One region of the Pseudomonas sp. MS01C9 genome, then DNA from elsewhere that is predicted to be linked to it. Evidence: predicted binding sites of a transcription regulator. Region 1 holds the regulator's gene; each other region holds the start of a gene.

Region 1 (4,934 bases):
TTACAGTGTGGAAACCGCGAAAAATTGCATTGAGCAGATCCGCATCGTCAGGCCGGCTTTCCAGCTCGACCAGTTGTTCGGACAGTTGCTCTAGAATCTCGCCGGCCTCAACCAGGAAATCCTGAAGGATCTCTTCATCGGCGCCGAAGCTCATTAATGGCTGCTCCTAAAACAGGTAGGTCGTGATGACGGTTAATCCCGGATCGCATTGGTGTCGTGAGCGTGCCCGGCAAGGCTTGCAACGCAGCATGGCGCGCTCTGGACTCCAACCTCTCGGGGTGCGCCCCACAAGGCGCAATCCGTCGTTACTCGTCGTTCATTTGGTAAGACCAAACCACACTCCTCGTGCCTGGGTCTTGCGCCTTGTGGGGCACGGCGCGATCGGTATTAACCGTTATCACGACCTACAAACTCAAAATCCAAGGCTGGACAACAAATCGTCCACGTCGTCCTGACCGGATACAACGTCTTCTCTTTTATCGGCATGAATTTGCGGACCTTCACCCTGGGAGAGATGTTTTTTTGGATCTTTTTCAGCGAGCATCGCCGCACGGTCATGTTCGATGCCCGCAAAGCGGTCCACCTGACTGGCCATGAGCACGAGTTTGAGCAGATTGCTTTCGACTTCGGTGACCAGTTGGGTCACGCGCTTGATCACCTGCCCGGTCAGGTCCTGATAGTCCTGGGCCAGCAGAATGTCGTTGAGGTTGTTCGCCACGGCGCGGTTGTCGGCGCTGCTGCGTGTCAGAAAACCGTCGACACGGCGAGCCAGCTCCCGGAATTCCTGGGCCCCGACTTCCCGCCGCATGAACCGGCCCCAATCGGCGCTCAAGGCCTGGGCTTCGTCGCCCAGGCCGTTGACCAGGGGCGTAGCGCTTTCCACCAGGTCCATGGTGCGGTTGGCCGCGGCCTCGGTCAGCTTGACCACGTAGGACAGGCGCTCGGTCGCGTCGGTGATCTGCGAGACCTCCTCGGCCTGCGGCATGTTCGGGTCGATCTGGAAATTGACGATTGCGCTGTGCAGTTCACGGGTGAGCTTGCCGACTTCCTGGTACAGACCACGATCCCGGGTCTGGTTGAGCTCGTGGATCATCTGGACAGCGTCGCCGAAGCGGCCTTTTTCAAGGCTATCGACCAGTTCGCGGGCATGTTTTTTCAGGGTCGATTCGAAATCGCCCATTGAAGATTCGTTATGCTCCATAGCTCCCCCGTGGCGCCATTAACCGATGCGTTCGAAGATTTTCTCGATCTTCTCTTTCAACGCCTGGGCCGTGAAGGGTTTGACCACATAGCCGTTCACACCGGCCTGGGCCGCTTCGATGATCTGCTCGCGCTTGGCTTCGGCGGTGACCATCAGCACGGGAAGGTGCTTGAGTTTTTCATCGGCGCGTACATGACGCAGCAAGTCGATACCGGTCATGCCGGGCATGTTCCAGTCAGTCACCAGAAAGTCGATGCTCCCGCTGTTGAGGACCGGGATGGCGGTGGTGCCATCGTCGGCCTCAACCGTGTTGGTGAACCCAAGGTCACGCAACAGGTTCTTAATGATCCGCCGCATCGTTGAAAAATCGTCAACGATGAGGATTTTCATGTTCTTGTCCAATTCGACCTCCAAGCAGTCTTAAACGTGTCCAGCACCTGAACGCGCCATTTCAATCAATCCGGCACAACACTCGACAACGGTCCGGTGCGCACCGTACGGCGACTGATGGGAACTTGCCCCGCCAACCTCGTCCGCTGCGCTCCCCTGCCCGCTGTCAGCGCGCTCGCCACTCCCCCAAACGCCCCCGCAAACGGGCCGCGCACTGGCTGTGTAACTGGCTGACCCGCGATTCGCTGACCCCCAGGACCTCACCGATTTCCTTGAGGTTCAGCTCTTCGTCGTAGTACAGCGCCAAGACCAGTCGCTCACGCTCCGGCAAATTGGCAATCGCATCCGCCAACGCACTCTGGAAGCGTTCATCTTCCAGGTCACGCGACGGCTCCATATAGGCACTTGCGCCATCCTCATGCAGCCCTTCGTGCTCGCCGTCCTGCAACAGGTCGTCGAAACTGAACAGGCGGCTGCCCAGGGTATCGTTCAAAATCCCGTAATAATCGTCGAGACTCAACTGGAGTTCGGCCGCAACCTCGTGATCTTTAGCGTCACGTCCGGTTTTAGATTCGATGGCGCGAATCGCGTCACTGACCATGCGGGTATTACGGTGTACCGAACGCGGTGCCCAATCGCCCTTGCGGACCTCATCGAGCATCGCGCCACGAATGCGGATACCGGCATAGGTCTCGAAACTGGCCCCCTTGCTGGCGTCGTATTTGTTCGCCACTTCGAGCAGGCCGATCATGCCTGCCTGGATCAGGTCTTCGACCTGGACACTGGCCGGCAGGCGCGCCAGCAAGTGATAGGCAATGCGCTTGACCAGGGGCGCGTAACGCTCGATCAATTCGTATTGGGCGTCCCGTGCCGATTTCTTGTAGAGATGGTTGTAACCGCTGGCTGTCATAACACGGGCCCTGCTGTTTGTTGCACGAGACGCTCGACGAAAAATTCCAGATGCCCGCGTGGGTTGGCCGGCAGTGGCCAGGTATCGACCTTCTGGGCGATCGCCTTGAACGCCAGCGCGCATTTGGAACGTGGAAAGGCTTCATAGACGGCACGTTGCTTCTGGACGGCCTTGCGTACGCTTTCGTCGTAGGGCACGGCCCCCACGTATTGAAGCGCAACGTCCAGGAAGCGATCCGTGACCTTGGTCAACTTGGCGAACAGGTTGCGTCCCTCCTGTGGGCTCTGGGCCATGTTGGCCAGGACGCGGAAGCGGTTCATGCCATAGTCGCGGTTCAGTAGCTTGATCAGGGCATAGGCGTCGGTGATGGACGTCGGTTCGTCGCAGACCACCAGCAACACCTCCTGGGCGGCGCGTACGAAACTGACGACCGAGTCACCGATACCGGCCGCGGTATCGATCACCAGCACATCGAGGTTATCGCCAATGTCGCTGAATGCCTGGATCAGGCCGGCGTGCTGGGCCGGGGTCAGATGAACCATGCTCTGGGTGCCGGAGGCGGCCGGCACGATGCGAATCCCGCCGGGCCCTTGCAGCAGCACGTCGCGCAATTCGCAGCGACCTTCGATGACGTCCGCCAGGGTGCGCTTGGGGGTAAGCCCCAGCAGCACGTCGACGTTCGCCAGGCCCAGGTCGGCGTCCAGCAGCATGACCCGTCGGCCAAGCTCTGCCAGAGCCAGGGACAAGTTCACTGACACGTTAGTCTTGCCGACGCCACCTTTGCCGCCGGTCACCGCGATCACCTGTACGGGATGCATGCTGCCCATGTTCGTTCTTTACCTTGTCTTACTTAGACGGAGGCCACATTACTGGCTGCGCGTTCATACTGAACATTGCATGGCAGACCATCGATGTAGGTACAAAAAATATTCATGATTACCTCAGCCGACCTGCTTGGTAGGGCTGTGGTAGATATCAGCGAACATGTCAGCCATGGCTTCTTCGCTGGGTTCGTCCTGCATTTGCACACTCACGGCGCGACTGACCAGTTGATGACGACGCGGCAGATGCAAATCATCCGGGATCCGCGGCCCATCGGTCAGGTACGCCACCGGCAGATCGTGACCGATCGCCAGGCTCAACACCTCGCCCAGGCTTGCCGTTTCGTCCAGCTTGGTCAGGATGCAACCGGCCAGACCACAGCGTTTGTAGCTGTGATAAGCGGCCGTTAGAACCTGTTTCTGGCTGGTGGTTGCCAACACGAGATAATTTTTTGACCGTATACCGCGACCGGCCAGGCTTTCAAGCTGCATGCGCAGGGCCGGGTCGCTGGCTTGCAGGCCGGCGGTATCGATCAGCACGACACGCTTGCGCAGCAGCGGCTCCAGCGCCTGGGCCAGGGATTGGCCCGGGTCCACGTGGGTCACCGACACATTGAGGATCCGACCCAGGGTCTTGAGTTGCTCCTGGGCGCCGATGCGGAAACTGTCCATGCTCACCAGGGCAATGCTCTGGGAACCGTACTTGAGCACATAACGGGCGGCCAGCTTGGCCAGGGTGGTGGTCTTGCCCATGCCGGCCGGACCGACCATCGCAATCACCCCGCCCTCTTCCAGCGGCTCGACTTCCGGCGTGGCGATCATCCGCGCCAGGTGCGCCAGCAGCATGCGCCAGGCCTGGCGAGGCTCCTCGATATCGTTGATCAGCGCCAGCAGGTCGCGGGCCAACGGACCGGACAGGCCGATGCGTTGCAGGCGACGCCACAGGTTGGCCTGGGCCGGGCGGCTGCCTTGCAGCTGGTTCCAGGCCAGGGAGCCGAGCTGGACTTCCATCAGCTCGCGCAGGCTGTTGAGCTCGAAACGCATCGAATCCAGGGCCCGTGGGTCGATACCCGGGGCGGGCGCGGCCGGAGCCGGGGCCGGACGACGCGGCTCGGCCGGGGTCGGCTCGATCAGCGGCTCGGCAGCGGTCAAGGGCAGGCCGGCAGTCAGCGGCTGGCCGGCGAACAATTGACGATTGGTGCCGGCGGCGGCCTCGCCTTCGCTGCTGCGCAGGCTCAATTCGGCCTGGGCACTGGCGATGCGCGACTGGGTCTTGCGCAGCTCATCCTCAAGTTCCATGTTCGGAACCCGCGGGGCCAACGCAGACAATTTGTAGTCCAGGGCCGCCGTCAGCTCGACACCGCCGGCGATCCGGCGGTTGCCGATGATGGCTGCTTCGGCGCCCAGCTCGTCACGAACCAGTTTCATGGCCTGACGCATATCGGCGGCGAAAAAACGCTTCACTTGCATAAACCACTACCTCAGCCGTTGGGCCCTACTGTCGCAACAATGGTCACTTGCTTGTTGTCCGGTATTTCCTGGTAAGCCAGCACATGCAGGCCCGGGACTGCGAGGCGGCCGAAGCGCGAGAGCATCGCGCGAATCGGACCTG
Region 2 (4,934 bases), 1.3 Mb from region 1:
GAACCGGCGGCCTCTTCTTCCAGGGTGATGACCTTGCAGGTATGGCGATGGCCACGGGAGGCGATTTCGTCGGCGATGTTATGCACTTCGAACAAAGCGGACTGGCTCTTGGGTTCAGCCACGAAGGTACCGACCCCCTGCATGCGCACCAGCAGGCCGTCGGCGGTCATCTCCCGCAGGGCGCGGTTGATGGTCATGCGACTGAAGCCCAACTGACTGACCAGTTCGCTTTCCGATGGCACGCGGTAATGCGGTGGCCAGTTTCCACTGTCGATCTGCTGGGTAATCATCTGTTTGACGCGGGCGTACAAGGGCGCCGGACTGTCGCCCATGTTCGCGGCAATTGGTGGTTTGGCAGGCGGAGTCGGCACGGCGGTTCCCTGTTCTGCGAATGAGATTACAAATGTCCTGTAGCCCAGATACTGTTCCTTCTTGACGGCGTCTCTTGCCGTCATCCTGCGTTGCCGCTCCTCGCCACAGCCTGCTATGACTCGGCGCGGCGCCTGCCTGACGACAAGAGCCACACATCAAAAAAGAACGTATCCATGAAACAGGACATTAGCTTGCCGGAGTTTACCGGCCAGGCAAACGTCTGTATATGTATATACAAATTACGCACGATGAGGTTCGACCATGCCCGCCTTTTTTGCCGAACGCGCGCTGCTGCCTAGTGGATGGGCCAATGATGTACGTCTTGAAGTCGACGCCGCTGGCGTCCTGACTCATGTCCAGGCCGGCTCCCCCGCAGACGGCGCCGAACGGCTGGGAGGTCCGTTGTTGCCGGGCATGCCGAACCTGCACTCCCATGCCTTCCAACGGGCCATGGCCGGGCTGGCGGAAGTGGCGGGCAACCCCAACGACAGTTTCTGGACCTGGCGCGACCTGATGTATCGCCTCGTCGGGAAAATCAGCCCCGATCAACTGGGCATCATTGCCCGGCAGCTGTACATCGAAATGCTCAAGGCCGGTTACACCTCGGTCGCCGAATTCCACTACGTGCACCACGATACCGACGGCACACCCTATGCCGACCCGGCTGAACTGGCCTTGCGCATCAGCCACGCCGCCCAGGCGGCCGGCATCGGGCTGACCCTGCTGCCAGTGCTCTACAGCCACTCCGGTTTCGGAGGCCAGGCACCCAACGAAGGGCAACGCCGCTTCATCAACAGCACCGAAAACTACCTCAAGCTGCAAACACGCTTGCAGCCGATTCTGGCTGCACAACCGACCCAGGCGCTGGGCCTGTGCTTCCACTCATTGCGTGCCGTGACGCCCAGGCAGATCCAGGACGTGCTGGCCGCGAGCGACCGCCATTGCCCGGTGCACATCCATATCGCCGAGCAGCAAAAGGAAGTCGACGATTGCCTGGGCTGGAGTGGCGCCCGTCCGTTGCAATGGCTGTACGAAAACGTCGAGGTCGACCCGCGCTGGTGCCTGGTGCATGCCACCCACGCCAACGCCGACGAAGTCGCCCTCATGGCCAGGAGCCGGGCGATCGCCGGCCTGTGCCTGACCACCGAAGCCAACCTGGGCGACGGTATTTTCCCGGCGGTGGATTTCATCGCCCAAGGTGGACGCCTGGGCATCGGTTCCGACAGCCATGTGTCATTGAGCGTAGTGGAGGAATTGCGTTGGCTGGAATACGGCCAGCGCCTGCGGGATCAACGGCGCAACCGCCTGTATCGACCAGACCAGCCAATGGTCGGCCGCACCTTGTTCGATGCGGCCCTGGAAGGCGGCGCCCAGGCGCTGGGGCAAGCGGTCGGTGCCCTCGACGTCGGCAAACGCGCCGACTGGCTGGTGCTCGACGGCAACGACCCTTACCTGGCCACTGCCAGGGGCGACGGGATACTCAATCGCTGGCTGTTTGCCGGCGGGGATCGTCAGGTGCGTGATGTGATGGTCGGCGGGCAATGGGTCGTGCGCGATGGATGTCATGCCGGGGAAGAAGAAAGCGCCCGGGCGTTTGCCCAGGTCTTGCGCGAACTTCTGGACTGACGAAATGCGGGAGCGAGCCTGCTCGCGATGAGGCCTTCGCATTCAACACGAGGTTGACTGGACGTCCGTCATCGCGAGCAGGCTCGCTCCCAAAGGGGCTCTTCGAAGCGGTTCAATCCGAGGTTCGGGCCATCTGCCGATCCGACGCACGCCAGATCAACCGTGTCGTGTCGTAGCCTTGCTGGCGCGCCCTGCTGAGCAGTTCTTCACGAACGTCGACATTGACGGTGGGCGTACGGGACAGCAGCCACATGTAGCGTCGGCTCGGGTCACCCACGATGGCGGTCTTGTAGTCTTCGCTGACGTACAGCACCCAATATTGCCCCTTTGCCACACCCGGCAGGATGCGGGAAAACCAGGTATCGAACTCGACCCAGAGCTTGTCGGTCTTGCCCGGCACCTGTGGCTTGGCGGTGCCCTTGGCTTCTTCCCACTGCCAGTCCGAAGTCAGGCAGCGATTGAGTACACCCAGGTTGCCGTCGGGCTTGAGGGTGTAGTGAGCTTCCGATTGCGCGCAGTTGCGCTGGAAATACATTGGCAGGCGGGCCAACTCGTACCAGGTCCCTTGGTAACGCTTGAGATTGACACTGTTGACGGTCTTGGGCGCCAACGGGTCTTCGCCAGAAGTGGCACAGCCGGCCAGTACCAGGCCAGCTAAAAGCACTAACAATAACCGCATCATTATTTTTCTCCCGCAGGCCTCTGGCCTCGGTTTACTTCAGGCCTTGGCCGGAAAACATCAACACTTTGTCACCGGCATACTGCACGCTGATAAAGCTTTTCTGGTCGCCCCAGGTGCAACTGGACATGCCGAGCGCGCCCGAACAATCGGTCGGTTTCCCCAGTAACGTTTCGACTTCGGCCTTGGACATGCCGGCCGACAGCTTCGAATAGTTTTCCTGGTTGACTTTGCTGCAGGCGGCCAGAAAGACGCACAAAGACAACAACGCGATAGAACGCAGGGACATCGGGTAACTCCTGGAGCGGAAGGGAGGTGGCAGGGTGCCAACCAGAACCTTAGAAGAGAAAACCGTCATCTGGTTCCCCGGGGAACCGGCTATTTATTGGGCCAAACCCAGGCACTTCGTCGGTAAATCAACCAGTTTGTGACGGCGTCGTGCATTTCGTCGGGAATACGTCATCAGCACCTGAATCGCGACGCCGGGGAGCCGATAAAAAGACCAGCGCCAAAAATCGCGTTATGGCACATTGACGCCCCCTTCCTGACCAGCTTCTGTTCGGTAGCTTTCTTAATGACCAGAAACATGAAATTCAGCCACAAAATTCTGTTGGCTGCCGCCCTCGTGGTGGCCGTCGCATTCGCCTGTTTCATCCTGTTCAACGACTATCGCCAGCGCCAGAGCCTGCACACCAGCACCGAAACCTCCATGCAGGAACTCGGCAGCCTGACCAGCCGCAACATCCAGACCTGGGTCGAGGGTCGCATCCAGTTGCTCCAGTCGCTGGCACAGCAGATCGCCGTGGACGGCAGCAGCGCCGACAGCCTCAAGCGCGCGGTCGGCCTGCCGGCGTACACCGGCAATTTCCAGCTCAGCTACTTCGGCGGCACCGACGGCGTGATGTTTTCGGTTCCGGCCGGTAATCGCGCCGCCGACTACGACCCCCGTGCCCGTGGCTGGTACAAGGCCGCCAACAGCGCTCAACAGACCATCGTCACCGAACCCTACATCGCGGCCTCATCCGGCAAACTGGTGATCACTGTCGCCACCCCGGTCCAGCATCAGAACCAGATGATCGGCGTGGCCGGTGCGGACATCGACCTGTCGAGCGTCAGCGCCATCATCAACTCGCTGAACTTCGGGGGCCATGGCCATGCCTTCATCGTCAGCGCCGACGGCAAGATCCTGATCCACCCCGACAGCAAGCGTGTGCTCAAGACCCTGGCCGAGGCCTACCCCAACGGCGCACCACAAGTCAGCCCGGGCATGAAGGAAGTCGAACTCGACGGCAAGACCCAGTTCATGTCCTTCACCCGCGTCAATGGCGTGCCGGGCGCCGATTGGTATGTGGCACTGGTACTGGACAAGGACACGGCGCTGGCGATGCTCAGCGAATTCCGCACCTCGGCATTGATCGCCATGGCCATCGCCGTGGTGTTCATCATTGCCCTGCTGGGCATGTTGATCCGCGTGCTGATGCAGCCATTGCTGACCATGGGCCGCGCGATGCATGACATCGCCGAAGGCGAAGGCGACCTGACCCGGCGCCTGACCATCCATGGCCACGACGAATTCGGCGCCCTGGGCACATCGTTCAACCGCTTTGTCGAACGCATTCACACCTCGATCCGCGAAGTGGCTTCGGCCACCGGCCAGGTCAACGAAGTCGCCCTGCGCGTGGTCAGCGCCTCCAATTCCTCGATGTTCAATTCCGACCAGCAAGCCTCGCGCACCAGTAGCGTTGCCGCAGCCATCAACCAGCTCGGCGCCGCCGCCCAGGAAATCGCCCAGAACGCCGCCCTCGCCTCGCAGCACTCCAGCGAGGCCCGCAACCTGGCCGAGGATGGCCAGCAGGTGGTAGACAAGACCATCACCGCCATGCAGCAGCTGTCGGCGAAGATCAGCGATTCGTGCGGCAACATCGAAACCTTGAACAGCAACACGGTGAACATCGGCCAGATTCTTGAGGTGATCACCAGCATTTCCCAGCAGACCAACCTGCTCGCCCTCAACGCCGCCATCGAAGCGGCCCGTGCCGGTGAAGCCGGGCGCGGCTTCGCGGTGGTCGCCGATGAAGTGCGCAACCTGGCCCACCGCACCCAGGATTCGGCGCAGCAAGTGCAGAAGATGATTGAAGAACTGCAAGTGGGCGCCCGGGAAGCGGTGCTGACCATGACCGACAGCCAGCGCCAGAGCGAAAGCAGCGTCGGCATCGCCAACCAGGCCGGCGAACGCCTGGGCAGCGTGACCCAGCGT
Region 3 (4,934 bases), 2.0 Mb from region 1:
ATCCACCTTCTTGAAGGCCTGTTCCTTCAGCTCGCCCCGCAGGGTGATCGCGTACGGCGGCTTTTCATCGATATGCAGGGTGACCTTGTTGGCCGGGATGTTGGCGGCGCGACCGTGGAGGGTCAGCAACTCGCCGTTATCCATGCCAGGGTGGCCCACCCATTCGTAGCCACAACGCGTCACCAGTTCGTTGAACCCTTCGAGCCATCCCAGTCCGCCTCGGCCGTTGAGCTCGATGAAAGCCGGGTTGACGACTTCCTTGACCGGCGAATCCCAGCCCATGCGCACATTCCCCACCGAGGCCTGCAACACATTCATGCCCCGGGTCGGGACCACGGAGAGTTTCAGGGTGCCATTGTCGATGTCGACGACGCTGACACCCTCCTGCCGCCCACCGTGCAGTGTGCGCAGGGTGACGGAAAATGGCTTGTCGGTCTTGACGCCCAGCTGCTGGCTGGTGATCTGCCAGGGTTGGGCGGCTTTGTCGGTGTCCAGCAGGACATAGTCCCAGGCCATGGCCTGGGAGGCAGCGCCCAAGGCGCCAAGGGCAATGATAAGTCGGAGCGGAGTCATGGAGATGGCCTTCTTTTTTGGAGTTGTGCGGGTTTTATAGTCTTGGAGAAACGTTTCAGCAAGACGAAAAACCGCAATCGATCAAAAACGAGGCGATGGAAAAGAGGGGGCGGGGGCAGCAGCGGGCTTACCCGCAAGGACGACGGAACAACGGGTGCCAACGATCAACGCTAACGCGGGGGGTGGTTCGCTGATCGGGGATGCAAAGATCGGCGTACACGGCAATTCCTGTGGAAGCTGGCCTGCTTCCACAGGAATGGGGGGCGTTCGGCTAAGCCTCAGCGAAACCGATCAACTTCCTGACGCAGGTCCTGGGCCAGCTTTTCCAGTTCCTTGGCGGTGATCGCCAGGTTAGAGACCACTTCACGCTGTTCGCTGTTGGCCATGGCAATGCTCTGCAGGTTGCTGCTGAGCAAGGTCGCGGTGCTGCTCTGCTCCTGGGTGGCGGTGGTGATGGCCGCGAATTGCTGGCCGGCGGAGCGACTCTGCTCGTCGATGCGCGCCAGCGCCGAGGCCACATTGGCGTTGCGCGACAGGCCTTCCTGCATCAGCAGGTTGCCCTGCTCCATGGTGCTGATAGCGTTGCCGGTTTCCTGCTGGATGCTGGTGATCATGCTGGAGATTTCATCAGTGGCCTGACGAGTACGAGACGCCAGGCTACGGACTTCGTCGGCCACCACCGCGAAACCGCGGCCCTGCTCACCCGCACGAGCCGCTTCGATGGCGGCGTTCAGGGCAAGCAGGTTGGTCTGCTCGGCGATGGACGTGATCACGCCCACGATGCCGCCGATTTCCTGGGAGCGCTGGCCCAGGGTATTGATGACCGTGGCGGTGCTGTTGAGCGCCCCGGCAATCTGCTCCAGGGAGGACGACGCTTCGTCCATCGAGGTACGACCGATCTGGGTCTGTTGCGCGTTTTCCTGGGCCAGGCGCTGGGTATTGCCCATGTTGTCGGCAATGTTCGCCGACGTTGCACTGAACTCCTCCACCGCACCGGCCATGCTGGTGATCTCGCCCGACTGCTGCTCCATACCCTCATACGCACCGCTGGACAGACCGGACAGGGCCTGGGCGCGGCTGTTGACTTCATGGGAGGCCTTGCGGATGTGCTCGACCATGGTCGACAGGGCCTGGCTCATCTGATTGAAAGCCCGGGATAGCTGACCGATTTCGTCGTGGCTCGATACGTTCAAGCGCACGCTCAGATCACCGGCTCCCAAGGCTTCCGCCTGGCGTACCAGATCCCCCAGCGGCGCCAGCTTGCTGCGCAGCAGCCATACCGCCGCACCAACGGCCAGCAGCATCGCCAGCAGGCTGCCGATGGCCAACTGGGTGCCCACGCTCCAGGTCACCGCGTTGATCTCGGTTTTCGGCATGCTCGCCACGACGGCCCAGGGCCCGCCTTCGAACGGCACGGCAACGCTGTAGAACGTCTCGGCGCTATCGCTCCAGAACTCACCCTTGCCCGGCGTCTTGACCAGCTTCTGGATCGTCGTGCTCGCCTGGTCCAGGGCCTGCACGCCGGCAGGCGGCACCAGCCATTTGTTTTGCTCGTCCAACAGGGCAAGCGAACCGGTCTGGCCAATGCGGAAGCGCTTGAGATTCTCGAATTGCGCGTTTTGCGCGTCGGTGTAATCGAATCCTACGTACAGTGCGGCAATGATCTTGCCGCCGCTGTCACGAACCGGGCTGTACTGGGTCATGTAGTAGCGCCCGAACAGCAGGGTGCGACCGATGTAGCTTTGCCCACCCATCAGGCGGGCATAGGCCGGGCTGGCATGGTCGAGCACGGTACCGATGGCTCGCGTGCCGTCCTGCTTGGTGACCGAGGTGCTGACGCGGACGAAATCGTCACCGTTGCGCACGAACACCGTGGCGGTGCCGGCAGTCATCTGCTTGAACTCATCGACTTCGGTGAAATCGTTGTTCAGCACCGCATTGCCCAGGTTCAGGCTCGGGAGCTGCACGCCCGCCACTGCGACTGGCTGGTCGGGATGCACGCTCAGGCCGGCGCTGAAACGTTTTTCGAACAGGCCGGCCAACCGCTGGGTGCTTTCCCTCAGGGTGCCATGGAAAGTGCTGAGTTGATCGGCTAGAAGACGCGCTTCACTGGCCAGATGCTCTTCACGGGTGGCGAGGTTGGCTGTATCCAGCGAACGCAAGGCAAATACAGTACTGCCGGAAATTACGACCGCCAGTATCACGGCAAGGGCAAGCCCCAGCTGTGAGGCGATACGGGCACGGGGTTGAGACATGACGGCTCCTGGACGAGTGACCAGATCATCCTGATCGAGTCGCACACTCGGCTTTTTTTCGGGGTGAAATATCGGTAAGCCCTTTCTGAACGAAGGTTCCATCTTCACGGATTCGGCGGCAAAGCCGAATACTTGAGCGCGTTGGACGGATTAATGCCAACTAGCCACCATCCAAGCTTCAACGATTCAGCCCAGGCGCTTCACCGCAGGCAATTGCATGGCCTTGACCTCACCCTGGAGGAAGTCACTGAGCCGACGCAAACGCTCACCCCCTGGCCGGGTTTTCGGCCAGACCAGATAGTAGTGCTCTCCGCTGGCCACGGCGGTGGGCCACGGCAGGCTCAAACGTCCCTGGGCCACGTCTTCGGCCACCATCAACAGATCACCCATGGATACGCCGTAACCTCGGGCCGCCGCAATCATGCCCAGCTCCAGCGTATCGAACACCTGCCCACCCTTGAGGGACACCTTATCTGACAGCCCCATGCACTCGAGCCACTTGCGCCAGTCCCGACGGTCGGGCGTCGGGTGCAGCAATTCGACACTGGCCAGCCGTTGCGCATCCCAGGGTCGATCGCTTCCCAGGTTCGGCGCGCCTACCGGAATCAACTCCTCGGGGAAAAGGAAACTGGCCTCCCAATCCGCTGGAAAATGCCCATTACCCAGGAGCACCGCGCAATCGAAGGGTTCGGTGTTGAAGTCCACGGAGTCGACGTCCATCCAGGCGCTGGTCAACTGCACCTCATTGCCAGGCTGCAGATGTCGAAAGCGACTCAGGCGCGCCAGCAACCAGCGCATGGTCAGGGTCGAGGGCGCCTTCATGCGCAGGATGCCGTCCTCCCCGTGAAGGGTGTGGCAGGCCCGCTCCAGCGCCATGAAGCCTTCGCGCACGCCTGGCAACAGCAACCGCGCCGCTTCGGTCAGTTGCAGGTTGCGACCACTGCGCTGGAACAATCGACAGGCAAAGTGCTCCTCGAGGGTGCGGACATGCCTGCTGACCGCACTCTGGGTGATCGACAGCTCTTGCGCCGCCCGGGTGAACGAGCTGTATCGCGCCGCCGCTTCGAATGCCCGCAGCGCATACAGGGGAGGAAGACGACGGGACATGAGAAAAGCTCCGGGGATGAGTCCTGCACCTTAGCAAATAGTTGCCCTGCATGAGTTTTAATCATGCCAGCGATCTTTTTTATCCTTTTGTGCAAAGCCCGGCAAGGGCCGAGAATCAGCGCTTTACTGCCTCGTCTGGACAGGGAGTGTGATGATCATGCGGCATCCGGTGCGTACCGAACTCGGGGCCATCCTGCGGCTGGCGGGGCCATTGATTGCCTCGCAGCTGGCGCATATGTTGATGGTGCTGACCGACACCCTGATGATGGCGCGCTTGAGCCCCGAAGCCCTTGCCGGCGGCGGTCTCGGTGCCGCGGCCTACTCGTTCGTCTCGATTTTCTGCATTGGCGTGATCGCGGCCGTGGGTACCCTGGTGGCGATCCGCCGGGGCGCGGGCGATGTCGAGGGCGCCACCCGCCTGACCCAGGCCGGGTTGTGGCTGGCCTGGCTGATGGCCCTGATGGCCGGACTGCTGCTGTGGAACCTCAAGCCGGTACTGCTGATGTTCGGCCAGACCGAAACCAACGTGCTGTCCGCCGGGCAATTCCTGCTGGCGCTGCCGTTCGCCCTGCCTGGTTACCTGAGCTTCATGGCCCTGCGCGGCTTTACCAGCGCCATCGGCCGCGCCACGCCGGTCATGGTCATCAGCCTGTGGGGCACGGTCATCAATTTCCTGCTCAATTACGCACTCATCACCGGCATGTTCGGCCTGCCGAAACCGGGCCTGATGGGGATCGGCCTGGTAACCGCCATTGTCGCCAACTGCATGGCGCTGGCGTTGGCGTGGCATATCCACCGGCACCCGGCCTACCGCGCCTATCCGCTGCTCGAAGGCCTGTCGCGCCCCAACCGCCAGTACCTCAAGGAGCTCTGGCGCCTGGGCCTGCCGATTGGCGGCACGTACGCAGTGGAGGTCGGCCTTTTCGCGTTCGCCGCGCTGTGCATGGGCACCATGGGCAGCACGCCGCTGGCGGCCCACCAGATCGCCCTGCAGATCGT
Region 4 (4,934 bases), 1.1 Mb from region 1:
CCAACTCAATCGCCGCCAGAACTGGCGTATCGAAAAGATCCAGGGCGAGCGCGCCGCCCGCGCCGCCAAACGCGAATCCAGTGCGGTGCAAGCCCTGGAGGGTGGTGACCTGGGTCCCGAACAGACCGGCCTGGTGATCGCCCACTTCGGCGTGCAGGTCGAGGTCGAAGCCTGTGAAGGCGAGCTGGCTGGCCAGGTCTTCCGCTGCCATCTGCGGGCCAACCTGCCGGCGCTGGTCACTGGCGACCGAGTGGTGTGGCGCGCCGGCAACCAGGGTATCGGCGTGATTGTCGCGCAATTGCCACGTCACACCGAGCTGTGCCGTCCGGACAGCCGGGGCCAGCTCAAGCCGGTGGCGGCGAACGTCGACATGATCGTCATTGTGTTCGCCCCGCTGCCAGAACCTCACGCCAACCTCATCGACCGTTACCTGGTCGCGGCCGAACATGCGGGTATCCGCCCGCTGTTGCTGCTCAACAAATTCGACCTGATCGACGAGCATAACGCCCCGGCGCTGAACGCCTTGCTGTCGGTCTATCGGCAATTGGGTTATCCGGTACTGGAAGTCTCCGCCCATCACGGCAACGGCATGGAGCAATTGCAACAGCAACTGGACGGGCGCATCAGCGTGTTCGTCGGACAGTCGGGTGTCGGCAAGTCGTCATTGGTCAACAGCCTGCTGCCGGAGGTCGACACCCGTGTCGGGCCTTTGTCCGAGCTGTCCGGCCAGGGCACCCACACCACCACCACCGCCCGGCTGTTCCATTTCCCTGGCGGCGGTGAGCTGATCGACTCCCCGGGCATTCGCGAGTTCGGCCTGGGTCATGTCAGCCGGGCCGATGTGGAAGCCGGGTTCATCGAGTTCAACGACCTGATCGGCACGTGCCGCTTCCGCGACTGCAAGCATGACCGCGAACCCGGTTGCGCCCTGCTCAAGGCACTGGAAGAAGGCCGTGTGCACCAGCAACGGATGAACAGCTACCGCTCGATCATCGCCAGCCTGCCGGAAAACAGCTACTGACTCGAAAGGAAGGGAAGCCGCACGCAGTTGTGGCGAGGGGTTTGATCCACGCCGGGGCACGAAACGCCCCCTCCCCTTCGTACTTTTGGATAAAAGCCAGGTACAGGGGCGGCTGCGCAGCCCGGCGGGGATAAATCCCCTCGCCACGGGTCCATCGACAAATCTTCAGGTCACTGCCCAGGCGTTTCGGCAGGCTTGGGCGCGACCTCGTCGAACAGGTTCAAGCGCTCGCGCAACTCATGGGCGGGCACCGGCTGCTGATCCGGTGGCAAGGCATTCGGGTCAGCCGCGGCGCCCGACGGCGTCGCCGGTGTCTCTGCGGGCGTGCCCTGATCCTGAGCTGGATCTGGCGCAGGGTCATCGGTCTGCGAACCCTCGATGGCTTTCTGCGCCTTCTTGGTCAACACGACGATGTCGATGCGTCGGTTGACCGGGTTGAACGGGTCCTTGCGGTCGAACAGCGCCGACGAGGCGTAACCGACCACCCGCGCCACCTGCTCGTCCGGGTAGCTGCCGGCCACCAGGGCACGCCGTGCCGCGTTGGCGCGGTTGGCGGAGAGCTCCCAGTTACCGAAGTCACCCTTGCCGATGTAGGGCTTGGCATCGGTATGACCGCTGATGCTGATCTTGTTCGGCACCGCCTTGATGGTGTCGGCCATGGCCAGCAGGATGTCTTCGAAATAGGGCTTGAGCCGCGCGCTGCCGGAGTCGAACATCGGCCGGTTCTCGGCATCCATGATCTGGATGCGCAAGCCGTTCGGGGTGATTTCGAACAGGATCTGGTCCTTGAACTTCTGCAGCTCCGGGTTCTCTTCGACCTTGTTCTGCAATTCCTGCAGGAGCAACTCCAGGCGTTCGCGCTCGACCTGCTCGGCCATGCCTTCGGCCTCATTGGCATCGACCGTTGCCTTGTCGGGCTGAGGCTGGGATTTGACCTCGGGGTTGAGGGTATTTTCCGGCGCAAGGACCGGAGAACCGCCCAGGTCGATGATGTAGGGCGTGCCGCTTTCGGAAAAACCGACCGGATCCTTGAAGTAACCGGCGATGGCGATCTTCTGCTCCGGGGTCGCGGTGGACAGCAGCCACAGCACCAGGAAGAACGCCATCATCGCCGTCGCGAAGTCGGCAAAGGCGATTTTCCAAGCACCGCCATGGTGCCCGCCGGCAATGCGCTTGACGCGCTTTACGATAATCGGCTGATTATTTTCCATGACCTAAGTGCTCTGCTTCACAAATACTGTTCCGTTCTGACGGTGCCTGTTGCTGCCATACTGCGTTGCCGCTCCTCGCCATAGCGGGCTATGACTCGTCGCGGCGCCTTGTCTGGCAGCAACAGTCACTGGCCAAAAAAGGAACGTATTTGCAAAGCAAAGCACTAGCGACCGCGAACCGCTTGTTCCAGCTCGGCGAAGCTTGGACGGTGCGCCGGGTAGAGAACCTTGCGACCGAACTCGACCGCCAGCGATGGCGGCATACCCGAGGCCGAGGCCACCAGGGACGCCTTGATGGCTTCATAGACGTTGAGCTCTTCCTTGGCATCATGGGCCAGGGAATGGGCCAGCGGGCCGAAGAAACCGTACGCGGCCAAAATACCGAAGAAGGTACCCACCAGGGCCGCCCCCACGTGCAGGCCGATGGACTTCTGGTCGCCATCGCCCAGGGAAGCCATGGTCACCACGATACCCAACACCGCGGCGACGATACCGAAGCCGGGCATACCGTCGGCGATACCGTTGACGGCGTGGGACGGGTGCTCCAGGTCTTCCTTGAGGCTGTACAGTTCCATGTCGAACAAGCCTTCCAGCTCATGGGGAGCCATGTTGCCGGACGACATGATGCGCAGGTAGTCACAGATGAACGCCGTCATCCGGGCGTCCTTGAGCACGGCGGGATACTTGGCGAAGATCGGGCTGGCGGCGGCGTCTTCGATGTCGCCTTCGATCGCCATCATGCCTTCACGCCGGCTCTTGTTGAGGATCTCGTAGATCAGCCCCAGCACTTCCAGGTAGAACGTGTGGCTGAAGCGCGAACCGAACATGCTCAGGGATTTCTTGAGCACGTGCATGGTCATGTAGCCAGGGTTGGCCTGCAGGAAAGCGCCAAGGGCCGCACCACCGATGATCAGCACCTCGAAGGGCTGGACCAGGGCGGCGATCTTGCCATGGGAGAGCACGTATCCGCCGAGCACGCTCGCGAACACGACTATGATGCCGATAATTTTAGCCATAGATAGAAAGTACTTATTTAAGTCGGGTTCAAGGTCATATTCGGAAGCTGGAAAATCTCTTCTTCTCCTTATCGGCAAAACTGCGCCAGACTATAGCCAGTTCTGGCGAAAAGCCAATTTGCCACGTTGCAGCATGCGATGATCACCCCCAGCCATGGCTAACGAAACGAAGGTTCCAACTCCACGACCGACCACCCTCGAAGGCTGGGTAAAGCTGCTCGAGGGCGTCCATCTGCCGGTGCCGCAGGCCAGTCACGACCTGGTCTGCAAGGCCATCGCCGACAGCAATCGCTCGTTGCGCGATATCGCCGAGCTGATGCAGGACAGCCCCGCCCTGGCCCTGAGCGTCATCCGGGAAGCCAATCATCACACCCGGGGCAACCTCGCCGAGCCCGCGGAAAATCTCGAAGTGGCCATCAACCGTCTCGGCCTCAAGCGCACCGAGGAACTGCTGGCACGCCTGCCCTCGCTGCCGGAGCAACAGATACCCGTTGCCCTGCGCCAGCTGCAATTGATCAGCCAGCATGCCACGCAACAGGCCAATGGTTTTTTCGCCAGCCGCCTGGCGCGGCTGTGGCAGGACATTCACTGGGGCAGCCTGCTGTTTCTCTCGCCGCTCTGGCCCATGGCGCTGACGCATCCGCGCCTGCTGGGGGAATGGGAGCTGCGGGTCCTCCATCAAGGCCAGCAGGCCAGCAAGGTGGAGCACGAATTGTTCGGCGTCGGCCTGCTGAGCATCTGCCTGGCCCTGGTGGAGACCTGGCGCCTGCCGGTCTGGGTGGCGCAGGGTTACCGACTGTTGCTCAATGAACGTCGCGAACTGGCGAAAGTCCTGCGCATCGCCCGAGACAGCGAACATCCGCTGCGCCAACAGAACCGCCTGGACGATGACCCGACCCTGCGGCGCTGGCTGAACCAACCGGCCAACACCGTGCTGCTGGCCAACGGCCTGGCGGTTTCAGCGCACCATGCCTGGGACGCTCCCCACAGCGCACGCTGGCAGTACCTCACGAGCCTGTACCTGCAGATGCCCGTGGAAGAGATCCAGCAGCAACTTCACCAACAAGCCGCCAACAGCGCTCGCCAGAACAGCATGCCGGACCTCTGGCACCCGGCCGTGGCCCTGGTCTGGCCCCCGGGCAGTCGCCGCATCCCCTCCGGGCGAGCATCCGCAACGCCACCCAGCACCGTCGACCTGACCCAGTGGCGCAAGCAGTGCGCCGCCTTGCTGGTGGAGCCAAGCCCCTTCAGCAACGCCATGCACCTGACCACCGCCGCCCGGGACGCCCTGGCGGCGTGCGGCATGCGCCGGGTGATGATCCTGATGGCCGACCGCAGCCAGGCCAACGTGCGCGTGCACCAGACCGCCGGCCTGCCCAGCGAGGCGGCGGCCATGAGCTTCCCGATCAACCAGAGCAAGGTCTTGCAACGGTTGCTGGCACAACAGGCCCAGGTTCGCCTGAACCCCGACAACAACGCTCAGTTTTCGGCACTGCTGCCGCCGGTCCTGCGCAGCCTGTTCAAGGGCGAGCACCTGCTGCTGCGTTCACTGACCTGCAATGGCAAGGTGATCATGCTGGTGGTCGTGGACCAGGGCGGAGGCCCGTTCTCGGACGTGACGGTCCAGGCTTTCGGCAAGACCGCGCAATGTATCGAGCGGGCCCTGCACACCTTTACCAACCGCGG

Evidence for each region. Region 1 encodes FliA, which starts transcription of late flagellar genes. Its sites were predicted from a motif close to CTAAAGTTTNNNNNNNNNNNGCCGNTAA; they were not measured.
Region 2: the regulator FliA is predicted to act here: its motif matches at 3,147-3,174, upstream of AC1M7R_RS13100 (methyl-accepting chemotaxis protein).
Region 3: the regulator FliA is predicted to act here: its motif matches at 2,938-2,965, upstream of AC1M7R_RS10225 (methyl-accepting chemotaxis protein).
Region 4: the regulator FliA is predicted to act here: its motif matches at 3,317-3,344, upstream of motA (flagellar motor stator protein MotA).

Annotation. Positions count from the first base shown of each region.
Region 1 covers NZ_CM177073.1:4,188,197-4,193,130, reverse strand. The annotation lists gene AC1M7R_RS19120 (chemotaxis protein CheA) at 1-154, opposite strand, end outside; gene AC1M7R_RS19115 (protein phosphatase CheZ) at 413-1,201, opposite strand; gene AC1M7R_RS19110 (chemotaxis response regulator CheY) at 1,220-1,591, opposite strand; gene fliA (RNA polymerase sigma factor FliA) at 1,758-2,501, opposite strand; gene fleN (flagellar synthesis regulator FleN) at 2,498-3,328, opposite strand; gene flhF (flagellar biosynthesis GTPase FlhF) at 3,443-4,792, opposite strand; gene flhA (flagellar biosynthesis protein FlhA) at 4,804-4,934, opposite strand, start outside.
Region 2 covers NZ_CM177073.1:2,860,031-2,864,964, reverse strand. The annotation lists gene hutC (histidine utilization transcriptional repressor HutC) at 1-332, opposite strand, end outside; gene AC1M7R_RS13115 (formimidoylglutamate deiminase) at 634-1,998, shown strand; gene AC1M7R_RS13110 (lipocalin family protein) at 2,111-2,680, opposite strand; gene AC1M7R_RS13105 (outer membrane protein assembly factor BamE domain-containing protein) at 2,712-2,966, opposite strand; gene AC1M7R_RS13100 (methyl-accepting chemotaxis protein) at 3,252-4,934, shown strand, end outside.
Region 3 covers NZ_CM177073.1:2,198,596-2,203,529, forward strand. The annotation lists gene AC1M7R_RS10220 (aldose 1-epimerase family protein) at 1-573, opposite strand, end outside; gene AC1M7R_RS10225 (methyl-accepting chemotaxis protein) at 852-2,828, opposite strand; gene AC1M7R_RS10230 (LysR substrate-binding domain-containing protein) at 3,015-3,935, opposite strand; gene AC1M7R_RS10235 (NorM family multidrug efflux MATE transporter) at 4,087-4,934, shown strand, end outside.
Region 4 covers NZ_CM177073.1:3,056,852-3,061,785, reverse strand. The annotation lists gene rsgA (small ribosomal subunit biogenesis GTPase RsgA) at 1-1,021, shown strand, start outside; gene motB (flagellar motor protein MotB) at 1,192-2,232, opposite strand; gene motA (flagellar motor stator protein MotA) at 2,397-3,248, opposite strand; gene AC1M7R_RS13900 (HDOD domain-containing protein) at 3,403-4,934, shown strand, end outside.